2 linked regions of the Candidatus Microthrix parvicella Bio17-1 genome follow. The protein of the gene in region 2 binds, or shares a complex with, the protein of the main gene of each other region. Links are inferred from orthologs where the notes say so. Each region holds a gene or a part of one and is shown on either strand. Other genes may lie near its edges.

What was found.
Region 1: the proteins of MPARV_RS0108920 (region 2) and dnaN are in contact, whole or in part, in a solved structure (PDB 1OK7), measured with the Escherichia coli proteins. The link is inferred for Candidatus Microthrix parvicella Bio17-1 from one-to-one orthologs.

What each region holds. Positions count from the first base shown.
Region 1 is NZ_AMPG01000004.1:68,552-76,158, forward strand. What follows is about bases 1,613-4,490. They hold dnaN (DNA polymerase III subunit beta), read left to right. Parts: upstream 1,613-2,443; coding sequence 2,444-3,538; downstream 3,539-4,490. Other genes in these bases: dnaA (chromosomal replication initiator protein DnaA), read left to right, coding at 1,613-2,207; recF (DNA replication/repair protein RecF), read left to right, coding at 3,555-4,490. Also shown: rnpA (ribonuclease P protein component), read right to left, coding at 1-288; rpmH (50S ribosomal protein L34), read right to left, coding at 285-425; more of dnaA, read left to right, coding at 777-1,612; more of recF, read left to right, coding at 4,491-4,670; MPARV_RS0116090 (DciA family protein), read left to right, coding at 4,667-5,026; MPARV_RS0116095 (DNA gyrase/topoisomerase IV subunit B), read left to right, coding at 5,218-7,173; gyrA (DNA gyrase subunit A), read left to right, coding at 7,188-7,607. UniProt on the Escherichia coli protein: Confers DNA tethering and processivity to DNA polymerases and other proteins. Acts as a clamp, forming a ring around DNA (a reaction catalyzed by the clamp-loading complex) which diffuses in an ATP-independent manner freely and bidirectionally along dsDNA.
Region 2 is NZ_AMPG01000002.1:157,295-164,971, reverse strand. Bases 1,522-4,469 are described here. They hold MPARV_RS0108920 (DNA polymerase IV), read left to right. Parts: upstream 1,522-2,320; coding sequence 2,321-3,619; downstream 3,620-4,469. Other genes in these bases: MPARV_RS0108910 (transglutaminase TgpA family protein), read right to left, coding at 3,984-4,469; MPARV_RS22540 (DUF3040 domain-containing protein), read left to right, coding at 3,606-3,971; MPARV_RS0108925 (NUDIX hydrolase), read left to right, coding at 1,776-2,324; MPARV_RS25330 (hypothetical protein), read right to left, coding at 1,522-1,725. Also shown: MPARV_RS0108940 (response regulator transcription factor), read right to left, coding at 1-468; MPARV_RS0108935 (inositol monophosphatase family protein), read right to left, coding at 575-1,447; more of MPARV_RS25330, read right to left, coding at 1,444-1,521; more of MPARV_RS0108910, read right to left, coding at 4,470-6,224; MPARV_RS22535 (DUF58 domain-containing protein), read right to left, coding at 6,224-7,426; MPARV_RS0108895 (AAA family ATPase), read right to left, coding at 7,566-7,677. UniProt on the Escherichia coli protein: Poorly processive, error-prone DNA polymerase involved in translesion repair and untargeted mutagenesis. Copies undamaged DNA at stalled replication forks, which arise in vivo from mismatched or misaligned primer ends.

The DNA of each region.
Region 1 (7,607 bases), on a different replicon or contig from region 2:
CGACAGTTCGTCGAAGCTCAGGTTGGAGATCGCCGGCCCACCCACGATCAGGTAGTCCTTCGTAACCAAGGTTCCGCGTCGTTCCGCGTCGGCCATCAGATGCCGCAGGCGCCGACGCACCCGGTTGCGTGTCACAGCCGGTCCCAGCCGCTTGCCGAGAGCGAACGCCACCCGAGGCCGATTGGCGCTCGTGGGTGCTGCTATCACCGTGACCGGCCCGCTGTGACCCTTGCTCCCCGCTTGACGCAGTGAGCGAAAGGCCTGGCGACCGGTGAGCCGCCACGTCAGGCCGACAAGCGGGCACGGCCCTTGCGGCGGCGCGCCTTCACCACTGCTCGACCTGAGCGCTCGGCCATGCGATGACGAAAGCCGTGTCGACGAGCACGACGGCGCGTCTTTGGCTGGTAGGTACGCTTCACGAAGATTCCTCCTGGATGGGCCCGGACAAGCTTGCAAGGGGCTGTTGCCGTGCGGAGAGCCGGCCGCGCCGGCACACGGAACGAACACGTTACGGGCAGCGCCGTGTCGGGGGCAACCCGCGCAGGACACGGACAGATTTGTCGGAGGGCTGGAGCGCCCTACCAATGAGTGCTACGGTCATCCTCCCTTGCCCGAAGCTTGGGGACGTGCCGGCAACGATGCCACCGGTCCCACACGACGAACGCCGTCAACGGGGCACCGGCGCACGGAAAGCTCCGACAGTTCGTCCATGGGAGACTGTCCACAGTTTGTGGACCGTGCTGTGGACAATTAGGCCTGAGGTGAAGCACCACCCCATGGAGGATGAAGCAACATCGGTCTGGGAGGCAGTGGCCCGCGGCGTCACCCACCAGGTGTCGAGCGTCGTTTGGCGCACCACCTTCAGTGAGGTTCGGGCCGTCGACTACGACGGTGCAACGCTCACGATCGTCGCGCCCAGCCTGGTCCTGAGAGATCGCATCGACAATCGATTCCGCCCACTTCTCATGGGTGTCATCAGCGACCTCGGCCTCGAGGGCGTTGATCTGGCAGTCGAGGTCGATCCCGACTCCAACCTCGCCGAGCCCCTCAACAGCGAGCTGAGTCCACTCACCACCACTTCCAGTTCAGGCGCGTCCACTGGCGGCGTCTCCGTTCCGACCACGTCGTCGGATCAGGCCCTGAGCGGCCTGCACGGGTCCGGCGCCCCCAACAGTGTTCGCTCTGGCGGGCTCAACAACCGCTACACGTTTGCCTCGTTCGTGACCGGCCCGTCCAACCGCTTCGCCCAGGCGGCGGCGCTTTCCGTCGCCGAGACCCCCGCCCGTTCCTACAACCCGCTGTTCGTGTACGGCTCGGCGGGATTGGGCAAAACCCACTTGTTACAGGCGATCGCTCACTACGTCTCGGAGAACTACCCCACCTACCGGGTTCGCTACCTCTCCACCGAGGAGCTGTTGAACGAGTTCGTCGATGCCATCCGCAACAACGCTCAGCCGGACTTCAAGCGGCGTTACCGCGAGAACGACGTGTTGCTGGTCGACGATATTCAGTTCATGGAGGGCAAGGAGCAACTCCAGGAGGAGTTCTTCCACACGTTCAACACCCTCTACGAAGCCAACCGTCAGATCGTGCTGAGCTCGGACCGCCCGCCCGATTCCATCGCCACCCTGGAAGACCGCCTTCGCAGCCGGTTCAAGATGGGGCTGATCACCGACATTCAACCGCCCGACTTTGAAACTCGCCTGGCCATCGTCCGGAAGAAGTCGGAGCAGTCCGAGTTCCCGCTGCCCGGCGAAGTGCTCGAGTTCATCGTCACCAACATCACCAACAACATCCGTGAACTCGAGGGTGCGCTCAATCGGGTCACCGCCTATGCCAACCTCACCCGCACCCCGGTCACCATGGACAGCGCCCGGCAGGTGCTGGGCGATCTCTCCGCCGGCGGTGGTCGCATTGTCACCCCCGAGCGCATCCTCGAAGCCACGTCCGAGTTCTACGGGTTCAGCATCGACGAGTTGAAGTCCAAGAGCCGTCGACGTCCGCTGGTGACGGCTCGACAGGTGGGGATGTACCTGTTTCGGGAGCTCACCGAGTTGAGCTACCCCCAGATCGCCAAGATCTATGGGGGCAGGGACCACACCACGGTCATTCACGCCTACGAGAAGATCAAGGCGCTCATGGCCGAGCGCCCGCAGATCTACCAGGACGTCCAAACGCTGATTCAGCAGATCAAGAACGGCCTGTGACACACCTGGGGACACGGCTGTGTGTGAGCCGCTCGATCCTGGGGACGACACCACCGTTATCCCCACGGGCCGGCTCCCTCGGACCTCGTACCTGGGGATCATCATGGACCACCGGTGGATTCAACTCGTCAGATCCCGCAAGGGTTTCGGCTAGGTTTTCCACAATCCACAGGCCCTACTACTTCACCACCCTGTAAGTAGTTACATCAAGACGACAGTAGGAGAGTGCACGAACCGTGAAGTTCCGATGTGAACGTGATGTTCTGGCCGACGCGGTTGGAAGCGCCGGCCGAGCGACTTCAGGCCGCGGCGGTGCCCTGCCGGTATTGGCCGGCCTTCGGCTCCGCCTCGATGGCGACCACCTGGAGATCACCGGTTCCGACCTCGACCTCACGGTCACCGCCGAGATCGAGGTCGCCGGAGGGGACGACGGGGTGGCGGTCATTCCCGCTCGTCTGATGGCCGACATCGTTCGTGCGTTGGAACCGGGTGCGGTCAACGTGGAGGTGACCGAGGATCAGGCGACGATCACCGGTGGCCGATCGGAGTTCTCGGTCAACGTGATTCCTCCCGAGGAGTACCCGCAGGTTTCCGAGCCCACGGCCGATTCGGTCACGCTGTCGGCCGAGGCGCTTGCAGACGGACTTCGCCAGGTGGTGCCGGCCGCCTCCAACGATGACAACCGCTTGATACTCACCGGCGTGCAGTTGGCCGCCGAGGGTGATGGGCTTCGTCTCGTGGCCACCGACAGCTACCGCCTGGCGGTGCGCGACCTGGGCGGTCAGTCCGTGCTGGAGGAGGGCCAGTCGGTGCTGGTGCCGTCGCGAGCGTTGACCGAGGTCATCCGGTCGTTGGGTGATGCCGAGGAGGTCACGCTGGTGTTGGGCGCTCAGGACGCCACCTTCAGGATCGGTGGAGTGCGCGTCACCACCCGCTTGATCAGCGGCGATTTCCCCAACTATCGGGGGCTGATTCCCGAGACTCAGGCCAATACGCTCACCGTCGATCGTCATGCGCTGATCGAGGCGGTGCGCCGCGTGAAGTTGATGGCCCGCGAGTCCACCCCCATTCGGTTGGAGATGAGCCACAACTCCCTTGAACTGGTGGCGGTGACACAGGACGTTGGGCATGCTTCCGAGCGGATGGACGTGACTTTTGAGGGTGAAGGCCTGACCATCGCGTTCAATCCCGACTACCTGCTCGATGGGCTTGATGCAGCACGGGGCGAGGAGGTGCGTGTGGAGACCATCGGCGACAACAAGCCGGCCGTACTGCGCGGCTCCGACGCTGACGACTTCCTGTACCTGCTGATGCCGGTACGAGTTTCGTAGCGGGCCGCACCAAACCATGTTTCTGCGACGGTTGGAGTTGCGGCAGTTCCGCTCCTACGAGAAGTTGTCGCTGGAACTGCCGGTGGGCTTGACGGCCCTGATCGGTCCCAACGGCATCGGCAAGACCAACCTTGTTGAGGCGGTGGCCTGGCCACTGCTGTTGACGAGTGTTCGCGGCGTTCCCAATGAGGCGTTGGTGCGGCGAGGTGCCGAGGCGGCCGTGGTGAGGGCCGAGTTCGAGGAGCCGTCGCCCGACGGTGAGTGGCAGGGCGTGGGCGAGGCTCGGCGGGCGTTGATCGAATCAGAGATCTCCACCCGTGGACGAGGGCGGGTGCTGTTGAACCGCCAGGCTGGTGCCCGTCGTCGTGACGTGGCCGAGGTGGGGCGGGTCACGGTGTTCTCGCCCGACGACCTGGTGCTGATCAAAGGATCGCCTTCGGATCGCCGACGCCTGCTCGATGATGCGCTGGTGGCTCGTGATCCTCGGCTGGATTCGGTTCGATCCGACTACGAGAAGGTGCTTCGACAACGAAATGCGTTGCTGCGTCAAACCAGAGGTGGGCTCGATCAATCGGCCGAACTCACCCTGGAGGTGTGGAATCGTCAGCTCTCCGAGCGAGGTGACCGGTTGGGCACCGAACGTGCGGCGCTGGTCGAGGAGTTGTCGCCACTGGTGAGTGCTGCCTACGAGGAATTGGCAGGAGCGAAGTGCGAGGTGGTGCTGACCTACGATGCCCCGTGGCGAGACACCGGGTTGGCGGCTGCCTTGAACGACGCACGACGCGAGGAGTTGCGACGCGGCGTCACCATGGTGGGGCCGCATCGTGACGAGTTGGTTGTCAGCCTCGACGGGATGGCGGCCCGCACCCATGCGTCTCAGGGCGAGCAACGCAGCCTGGCGTTGTCGCTGCGGCTGGCAGTACACCGTCTCCTGACGGACCGCTTTGGTGCGCCGCCGCTCCTGGTGCTTGACGATGTCTTGTCGGAACTCGATGCGCAGCGGCGCTCGGCCTTGTTGCGCGCCGTTCCAAGCGGGCAGACGCTGTTGACCACTGCCGCCGAGCTTCCAACGGAGATTGACCCCTCCGCCGTGCTCGAGGTGACCGAACCCGGATCGGTGAGGTGGCGATGAGGTCTCAGCGTCCGTCCCGGCACGTGTCCAGCTCACTCGATGCGGTACTGGCACACTTTGGCCGGCCGTCGTTGGACGCTCACGCGGTGATTGAGGGCCAATGGCCCACCATCGTCGGTGCGCGGCTGGCCAAGTGGTGTTGGCCAAGCGATCTGGTGTCGGGCCGGCTGGTGATCAGCACCACCGATCCAGCGGTGGCCGAGGAGTTGAACCTGTTGGGGCGTGAGCTGGCCGGCACGCTGAATCAGTTGGTGGGGGACGACGTTGTCGCCACCGTGAGGGTGCGTGTCACTTCCGAGAGCCGTTCCCCGGGGGTCCCTACAGAACAGGCCCCGAAGGGCACAGACGGACGCTGAGGGCCCAGTCCGGTCTGGGCCCTCGTCAAAATGAGCTATGCTGGGCTCGGCCGACTTGGCCGGGCGGCGTAACCACATTCAATTCAGCCACAAGATGTCCACATAGTTATCCACAACCTGTGTATTCATTGACGGCAAGTGGTTCATTCGGCCCATTTCCACCAATCTCGCACCCCCAGAGGTCACCTAACGTGACAGTTGAACCCAGCACGTACGGCGCCGAGCAGATTCAGGTGTTGGAGGGCCTGGAAGCGGTTCGAAAACGTCCGGGAATGTATATCGGTTCCACCGGCCCCAGCGGGTTGCATCACCTGGTGTACGAGGTGGTCGACAACTCGGTCGATGAGGCGATGGCAGGGTTCTGCGATCACATCGAGGTCACACTCCTGGCCAGTGGTGGCTGTCAGGTGGTCGACAACGGCCGTGGCATTCCCACCGACCCACACCCGAAATACCCGGGCATGTCGGCCGCCGAGGTGGCCATCACCGTGTTGCACGCCGGTGGCAAGTTCGGCGGCGGTGGCTACAAGGTGTCGGGCGGACTGCACGGGGTTGGCATCTCGGTGGTCAACGCATTGTCGGCCCGAACCGAGGTGGACATCGACCGGGAGGGGCAGCGCTGGTCGATGAGCTACATCGACGGGGGCGTCGCCAACGAGCCGCTTCGACAGATCGGCCCCACCCCGCCGAGCACCGATGGCATCGAGCGCCCCACGGGCACCACGGTGCGCTTCTGGCCCGACCCGGAGATTTTCGACGAGGTCACGTTCCGCAGCCAAACCCTGACCGAGCGCCTGCAGATGATGGCGTTCCTCAATGCCGGTTTAACCATTTCGTTTACCGACGAACGTGGCGAGGAACCAGAACGAACCATCTTCTGTTATGAGAACGGCGTGCGGGATTTCATCGTGCACATCAACGGCCCAAAAGAAACATTGTTCGACGACGTGGGCCACTACCACCACTCGGAGGAGGCGGCGGGTGCCCCGATGCAGGTGGAGATCGCCTTTCAGTGGAACACCGGCTACAACTCCGACGGTCTGCACAGCTTTGCCAACGGCATCAACACCATCGAAGGCGGCATGCACGAGGAGGGCTTCAAGAAGGCGCTCACCAACACGCTCAACAGGTACGCCCGCGAGAAGGGCCACCTGAAGGAGAAGGAGACCAACCTTCAGGGCGAGGACATCCGTGAGGGCCTGACCGCGATCATCTCGGTCAAGCTGGCCGACCCGCAGTTTGAGGGTCAGACCAAGTCGAAGCTGGGTAACGTGCCGGTGCGTTCCATGGTCGAGCGGGCGACCAACGACCGGCTGGGGGAGTGGCTCGAGGAGCATCCCACCGAGGCGCGACGCGTGGTCGCCAAGGCGATTGCCGCATCTCGTGCCCGCGAGGCAGCACGGTCGGCCCGAGAGGCCACCCGCCGCAAGTCGGCCCTCGACGGCGCAGGGCTGCCGGGCAAGCTGGCCGACTGCTCGTCGAAGAACCCGGACGAGTGCGAGCTGTACATCGTGGAGGGCAACTCGGCCGGCGGCTCGGCCAAGGACGCCCGCGACCCGGCCACCATGGCAATCCTGCCGATTCGGGGCAAGATCCTCAACGTTGAGCGTGCCCGGCCGGACCGCATGCTGCGCAATGCCGAGGTCACTTCGCTGATCCAGGCGGTTGGCGCGGGCATGGGCGAGGAGTTCGACCTCCCTCAGATTCGATACGGCAAGGTGGTGCTCATGGCCGACGCCGACGTCGACGGCAGCCACATTCGTACGCTGTTGCTCACCTTCTTCTTCCGTCAGATGAAGCCGCTGGTGGAGGCGGGTCGGGTGTTCATCGCACAGCCGCCGTTGTACTCGACCAAAGTGGGCAAGGAGACGGTGTACCTCAAGGACGACGAGGCCCGCCGCGAGTTTCTTGTCGGGCGGCCCAAGCACTCTGAGGACTTCGCCCGCTTGAAGGGTCTGGGCGAGATGGATGCCGACGAGCTTTGGGCGACGACGATGGACCCGGAGCGACGGACCCTGCTGCAGGTGACCGCCCAGCAGGCCGCCATCGCCGACCAGGTGTTCTCGGTGCTGATGGGCGAAAGCGTTGAAAGCCGCAAGCACTTCATCCAGACCAACGCCAACGACGTCCGCTTTCTCGACATCTAATCGGAGCCTGAGCCATGTCAGATGAACCGCCAATCCAGCCAGAGAACGACGAGCCTGCTTCCGAGGATGGCGTTCCCGAAGATCTCGTGGTGCCGGTCGAGTTGGTCGACTTCAGCGGCGAGGGCATCGAGCCCATCGAGATTCAGGCCGAGATGGAGCAGTCCTTTCTCGACTACGCCATGTCGGTCATCGTCAGCCGGGCGCTGCCCGACGTGCGCGACGGTCTCAAGCCGGTGCACCGCCGCATCCTCTGGGCGATGCACGAGGCCGGACTGCGCCCCGACCGTCAGCACCGCAAGTGCGCCACGGTCGTCGGCGACGTCATCGGCAAGTACCACCCGCACGGTGACAGCTCGGTGTACGACGCCCTGGTGCGCATGGGCCAGGACTTCTCGCTGTCGCATGTGCTGATCGACAAGCACGGCAACTTCGGT
Region 2 (7,677 bases):
GGTCTTGGTGAGGTGGATGGTGACACCGGCCAGGGTGACCACGCCCTCATCAGGGATGATGTCGAGGTCGCCGAAACGCATGCGGTGCTGCACCGTGTCGCCCGACCGAACCCGACGAAGCAGCGCCCGGATGCGGGCCGACAGCTCCTTGGGCACGAAGGGCTTGGTGAGATAGTCGTCGGCGCCTGCCTCAAGACCGGCAACCACGTCGTGGGTGTCGGCCCTGGCGGTCACCATGATGATCGGGACGTCACTCTGACGGCGCACGGCGCGGCACACCTCGAAGCCGTCCACCCCGGGCAACATGATGTCGATGAGCACGACATCGGTGGGACCGGCGCGGAATGCCTCGATCGCAGCCTCGCCGGTGGCGGCCTCCACCACTTCCCAACCCTCATCCTCCAGGGCCAGCTTCACCGCGGTGCGGATTCGTTCGTCGTCCTCGACGGTCAGGATTCGGGTGCTCAACGTGGGGCTTTCATTTCTGGGCCGGGCGGGCGCGGGGCTTGTTGCAGGCTACCGGGCGCGAGACGTGAAGCCGGAACGGCGCAGCGCGGCCGGCTGTGGACAACACTCAGCCGTCGGCGGCGCCCAACCCCATGAGCACCTCCAGCAGGCCGTCGAACAGTGGGGGGGCGGCGGCGACGAGGAACCAACCGTGCGATCCCGTCGAGGCTGACGCACCGAGCGGTTGCGTCAACACGGCCGCCCCCGCCTCGGACGCCACCAGAGAACCCGCCGCGAAGTCCCACCACTGCGGGCCCGCCTCGTAATAGGCGTCGGCGCTGCCGTCGGCCACGAAACAGAAGTCCAGTGCGGCGGCGCCGCGGCGCCGTAGGTCCCGCACCTGTGGCAGCATCGCGGCCGCTACGGCACCCTGGCGCCCACGGCGGCCGGGATCGTAACCGAACCCGGTGGCCACCAGCGCGCGGCCCAGCGGGGGTGGTGCACCCAGCTTGAGCGCAACGCCGTTTCGGGTTGCTCCACCGTGCAGCGACGCGCGGTACTCCAAGCCCAAAATGGGTGCGACAACCGCAGCGGCCAGCGATGCGCCGTGCCTGGTGGCGGCCACCGAGATCGCCCAGTCGGGCTGCCCATAGACATAGTTGGTGGTGCCATCGATGGGGTCGACCACCCAGAGGATGTCCGAGCCGTCGGCCAGACCGCCGGCCTGTGCCGTGGCGCTCTCCTCGCCGAGGAAACGATCGGTGGGACGGGCGACGAGCAATGCCTGACGAATGGCGTCCTCGGCTGCGCGATCGGCGCGGGTGACCAGGTCGGTGTCGCTCGACTTTGTGAAGCGCGTCGCGGTGTCGGCCCGCACTTCGGCCTGAGAGGCCGCCGCCACCTCAGCCCCGACCCGGGCCACGGACAGGGCAACCTCGGCCAGGTCGATTGCTGTTGGGGTGTCTGCGGCCTGCGGGGTTTCGGCGCCGGCCGAACTCACGAGCCGCCAACCCACTCGCGTGCCACCCGCAGGGTGATGACGGCCACCACCGCCACACCCACGGCACCAACCACAGTTCCGGCCAGCATCGTTGTTCCGATGACCCCGTCGCAGGCTCCGGTGCAGGCCACAGCGCCGAAACGGCCGCCCACCAGCGCCCCGCCAAGACCGCCCACCATGATGGCCACAAAGGCGACGACCCGCATCCACACGGGGGCCAGGGCGGTCAGGGGATCTGCGCTGGATGGTTCTGTGGGCGGTCCTTGGGGTGCGGGCATCGCTGCGCATGGTACCCGTAGTAGGCCGGTTGGCTCGTAGGGTGGGAAGGGTGAGCGATGCGGCGAGCGACGCAGGGGACGAAGGTTCCGAAGGCCCGGACGGCCTCCGAGACTGGACCGTCGGTGGAGCTGTGATCGAAGGCCCGGCGGGTGTCCTGCTGGTGCGTAACCACCGCAGTGGCGGGGTGGTGGACTGGTCGCCGCCCGGTGGGGTGATCGATCCCGGGGAGGAACTGATCGAGGGGCTGACGCGTGAGGTCGCCGAGGAGACAGGCCTGGTGGTCCCCAGGTGGCGGGGTCCGCTGTACGAGATCACCTGCCGGGCGCCGCAGTTGGGCTGGTGCCTGCGAGTGGTCGCCTTCGGGGCCGAATACCCGGGCGGTGAGCTGAGCTTCAACGATCCGGACGGCATCGTCGAGTCCGGCGACTTCTTTCACAGGACCGCGTGCGATGAACCCCTGGCGGGTTCGCCGCAATGGGTGCGTGAGCCGTTGGTGGACTACCTCGCCCACCGATGGGCCGAGCCTCGTCGGTACGCCTATCTGATCGAGGGCACCCGACGATCAGAGCTCCGGGTCACCCGCTCCGAACACCGATGATCACCGGCCCTGGACGCAGCGGCGGGGCGACACCTGGGCGGCGCTGGGTGCTGCATGTCGACATGGACTGCTTTTTTGCGGCGGTGGAGGTGTTGCGTCACCCCGAGTTGGTCGGTCGTCCGGTGCTCGTTGGTGGAGACGGCCGCCGAGGGGTGGTCGCCGCCGCGTCCTACGAGGCGCGTGCAACCGGCGTTCGCTCGGCCATGGCCATGACCGAGGCACTCCGGAGATGCCCGGTGGCGGTGGTGCTTCCGGGCGACCTCGACCACTACCGCAGCGTGTCCGGAAGGTTCATGTCGATTCTTGACGAGTTGAGCCCCCTGGTGGAGCCGCTTTCGCTTGATGAGGCCTTCGTGGAGCTCACCGGCAGCGAACGCCGCTTGGGCGACCCGGTGGTGACCGCCGCCCGCCTCAGGCAGCGGGTTCACAGCGACCTGGGCCTCTGGGTGTCAGTGGGTTTGGGCCCCAGCAAGTTGGTGGCCAAGTTGGCGTCCGAAGCGGCCAAACCCACTCCCGATCCCAGGGGTCCCGTGGCGGGTCCCGGGGTGGTGGTGGTGCGACCTCCCGACGTGGAGGGCTTTCTCGGACCTTTGCCGGTTCGGGCGCTGCCAGGGGTGGGCCCCGTCGCGGCCGACAAGCTGGGGCGCCTCGGATTGGGCACCGTGGGCGAGGTGGCAGCGGCCGGTGAGACAACCCTTCGGCGGGTGTTGGGTGGGCCGGCTGCCCGTCAGTTGGTGGCGTTGGCCCGGGGCAACGACCCCCGGCCCGTCGTTGCCGACGCACCCACCAAGTCGATCAGTTCCGAGCGGACCTTCGCCACCGACCGGGCCGATGCCGGGGAGTTGGAGGGCGATCTGGCCGTGATGGCCGACAGCGTGGCCACCCGCCTGCGGTCGGCGGGCCTGACCGCAACCACCGTGCAGATCAAGGTGCGTCACGGTGATTTTCGCACGTTGACCCGGGCCCGGCGCCTGGATACCCCAACCGATGCCACCGCCACCATCCGGGAGGTGGCATGGAACCTGCTGTGCGGCCTGGACCTGTCGCCGGGGGTACGCCTGGTGGGCGTGGGCACCAGCGGCCTGGCTGCCGCCGCACCCGCCCAGCTTCGCCTCGATAGGCTGTCCGACGATGAGGAGCGAATCTTGGACCGCACGGTCGACAGTGTCCGCAGACGCTTTGGCAGCAAAGCGATCGGCGCGGCGCGACAGGCCGGCAACGTTCGCACGTCGGGCGCCCCTGTGGGCACCCCTGGCCACCGGAACGACGAGGGGGTAAGCGATGCCACTCTCTGAAGACGAGCAGCGCATTTTGCGAGAGATCGAGGATCAGCTCTACGAGTCTGACCCTGCGTTGGCGAACGAGGTACGCACCCGCACCGTGAACTCGTCGGTGCTGCGTCGTATCCGCCTGGCGGCGGTCGGCATGGTGGTGTCGCTGGCGGCCACCATCTTCCTGCTCTCGGTTCACTTTCTCCTGGCGTTCGTCGGGTTCCTCGTGACCTTCGCCCTCGGAGCGGTGATCGAGGCCAGCATCCGTCAACTGGGCCAGGACGGCATCGGCGAGCTCTTCAGCCCGATCACCCGGCTCTCCGGCGTGCACCGCAGCGAGGCCTCCACCGGGGCCGAGTCCAGCGACGAGGGCTGAGCGCCGCAGCGTTCAGCCCGGTCCGGGGCGTCCCCGCCCCGACGGGATGAGGCCCAGCATCCAGCGGAGCCGGTCGGTCCTCGACCACTCCGACGTCAGGGCCGTCGACGCCGAAGTCGCCAGCCGGCGGGACTGCTCCACCTGATCGTCGTCGAGTGGCGTGTCGCCGAACGTGCCGGCCGCAGCCAGGTCGCTGAGGGGCTCCAGCGTGGCAAGTCCGGTTTCGGTTTCGGCGCGTCGGGCAAACTCATGCGCGGTCTCGGCGGCTCTCGGCAGGTGCCGGCGCATCGCGAGCCGATCGGTGACCTCGGCCCAGGCACCGACCGGAACCAGGTTGGCGTCAGCGGGCGTGTAACGGCGTGATCGCTGATTGCGGACCCATGCGATACGTCCAGCGAAACCACCGGAGGCCAGGGCGAGCAGGGCGACGAGGCCGATGAGCCACCAGGGGGTGCTCCGAGGCTGCTCGGGAACGGCAAGTTTGGGCTGTTCGACCGGCCCGGGGTCGGCGCCCTGCGACGGTACCGACGAGGGGGTCGGCGACGCGGTGGTGGTGGGTGGGGCCGTGGTTGCGGGTGCCACGGGCTCGGGGTTGCCATCGCCCGAGTCCTGCTCAAATGGCACACCGGTGAGCGGCTCGGTGACCGGGTTGCCGCGTCCTGGGGTGGGCTCGAATGCCACCCACCCGTAGTCGGGGAGAAACACCTCGGGCCAGGCGTGGGCCTGGCGGCCGGTGACGGTCCAGGTGGCCGTGGCCTCGTCGTAGTTGCCCGGGGTGAACCCGACGCCAAGTCGCGCCGGAAAGCCCAACGAGCGCGCCATCAACACGAACGCGCTGGCGTACTGGGTACAGAACCCGCGTCGGCTCTCCAGAAAGGCCGCAGTGGGATCGGCCGCGCCGCGGTAGTCGGCGGAGGTGTCGTATTCCCCCTTACGGAGGTCGTTCTGAAGCGCCTGCAGCTTCGGGAGGTCACCTTGAACGCCTTCGGTGATGAGCTTCGCTTCGCGGGACACCTGCGTGCTGAGGTCGGTGGGAAGCGCCAGGGCGGCGTCAACCTCGTCGCCACGCGGCACCTTCGCCACCGGGGCGCTCACGTTTGGTATCGCCGATCGCACCGCGTAGGTCATGCCCTGGGGCATCTCGTTGCCGTCGGTCACGATCAGCGTCGCCGACGGCTGATCGAAGCTCGCCGGGATCTCCGAGGCCACCTCCACCGGGTCGGCCGCCGCGGGCATCCAGATACCGGTCAGGCCGTCGATCGCCACCGTCTGGTCGATGATGGTGCGGCTGGGCAGGGCGCCGACCTCGGGCAGACGGCCGGCGGCATCCTCGTAGGAGGCGGTGGAACTCCACACGTTGTTTTCGAAGCTGTCGAGTGCGGTGAGGCGCCAATACGTGGGGTCCACCTTGGTGCTCTCCACCGTGAACATCACATTGTTGCTCTGCGGGCCCAGCTGATCGGCCACCGACACCAGTGGCGAGAGCACTTCGCGATCTGCCCGATCGGAGCTGAACTTGGTGAGATCCACCACGGGGCTCCGATCCTGAGTGAATGCGAGGTGGGCAACGGTGCCCCCCAACACCGCCACCGCCAAGGCCCCCGCCCCGATACGTGCGGCGGCCCAGGTTCCACCCGTCCGCTCGCCGCTGCGCCAGCGGCCTCGTCCTGCGCTGACGGTACGCACGGCCAACAGGTGCGCGCCCAGCGCCGCGGTGAACACCACTGCGGAGAAGAGCTGGCCCGGCCCCCTGGCCAGGGTGGCACCGAAGATGAACACACCGATGTGGGTGGTCACCGCCTGCACCGGCACGTTGCCGCGATGGGCGGCGGTGTCGGAATACAACGCAACCACCAGTAGCGCCAGGGATGCGGCGGCTATGAAGCCGGGCTGGGCGGGAGCTGGGGCAACCAGCTTGCGGAAGGTTTCGAACGAGTCACCGGTGAGTGCGATGAAGCGGGGCACGGTGTCGACACCGGGCAGCCCAAGCCGGGTGGTTTCGGGCAGCGTGAGGTTGACCCAGGTGATCAGGCCCAGCACCGTGGCGATCAGCGGGGCGATCCAGACCGACAGCCTGGCTCGGCGGGCGGCCGCCTCGGAGGCGTGAACCACCAGCGCGGGCGCCAGCACCGGAATCAGCCAGTCCCAGCCCGAGAACAGGCGGGCGAAGCTGAGGGCCAGGGCCACGGTGAGACCCACCAGCGTGATCTCAGGCAGCCACCAGGCGGGAGGGCGTCGCTCCTCGGTGCTCATCAGGCCCACCAGGAGGGAGGAGAGGAGGCTGTGGCATCGGTCGGTGCCACAGGGGTGGAGCCGCTCGGGGCGGCAGGAACGCGCCGCGCTGCAGAGCGTCCGAGACTCGACAGCTCCTGGGCCCACGCGTCGGCCCAGGATTCGTTGAGTTTCACCCCGGAGCCGAAGGGGATCGTTCCGGGGCGGCGTTCGGTGGCCGAACAGTCCACCGACATCACCCGGCGTGACAGGTCACCGCGGTTCAGCAGGCGCGTGTCCTCATCGCTCAGCGTGGTGCCGCACACGATGATCAGCCCGGTGGCGTCGTCGGCCAGCGACCGGGCGATGCCCGACAGGTTGGTCTCGTTGCCCATCGACACGGTCGCCAGCCGATCCATGACGGGGCCCAACGCCGATCGGGGCGCCAATGTGCGCGTGTCGTAGCCGTCGGTGGTGATCAAGCGGACCGGCCGGTCGGCCACCACGGCAGCCAACACGCTTGCTGCCGCCTCAACCGCCCGCTCGAACGAGCTGACCGTATGACGCGTCAACCGACCATCGAGCACCACCGCCACATGGCTTTCGTCGGGGCGTTCGAACTGACGCACCATCAGGTTGCCGCTGCGGGCCACCGCCGGCCAGTGGATGTGTCGGATGTCGTCGCCCGCCTGGTACTGACGCAGGCCGACGAAGTCCTCGGGTGACTGCGTGGGCGTCATCAGTTGGGCGTGTTGGCGATCGTGCTGCCGGCCGCCGCCGGGCAACCCGGCAAGGGCGTACAGCCGCGGCCGTACCAACACGATGGCCGCGGCCTGGGGGGCCATCGATCGTTCGAAAAGACCGAACGGGTCGTGGTTGGCCAGCTGGGCAGGGCCCAGGTGGAGAACGCCTCGGGCGGTGGTCGACACCCGGGTGCGCAGCCGTCGCCGCTCGCCGCGCCCGAGTGGCGCCAACCGAACGGGGTCGGTCCGTTGCCCCGCAGGGTTCATGGGTTCGGCCACCCGGTCCCGCAGCGACACCAGGCCGCTCGGCAGGCCGTGGTTGATGATGAGCACCTCCTGCTCCACGTCGTCGCCGTTGGTGACCGCAGCGGGCGCCACCCGCCGCACCTCCAAACCGCCCGTGCGCAACACGAGCAGAGCTGCGACGGCCGCGGCCACGATCATCGTGAAGGTGGCCACCCACAACTCCGGATAGGAGAACACCACGGAGGTGGGAATCATGACGGCAATGGCAATGATGAGGAGCCAACCGGACCTGGTGGGCACCGGTGAACGAGAAGCTGCCGATCCTGAACGTGGGGTTCTCGGGCTGGAGGTGACGGCCACGATGTATCGGCTCCCGGATTGGAAGGGGTGCTGGTCAGCCCGGCCGGGGTGCCGGAACGGTGGCGAGGATCTCGGCCAGGGTGTCCTCGGTACGGGCACCGGCCGACAACGACTCACCGGAGAGCACCACGCGGTGCGACATCACG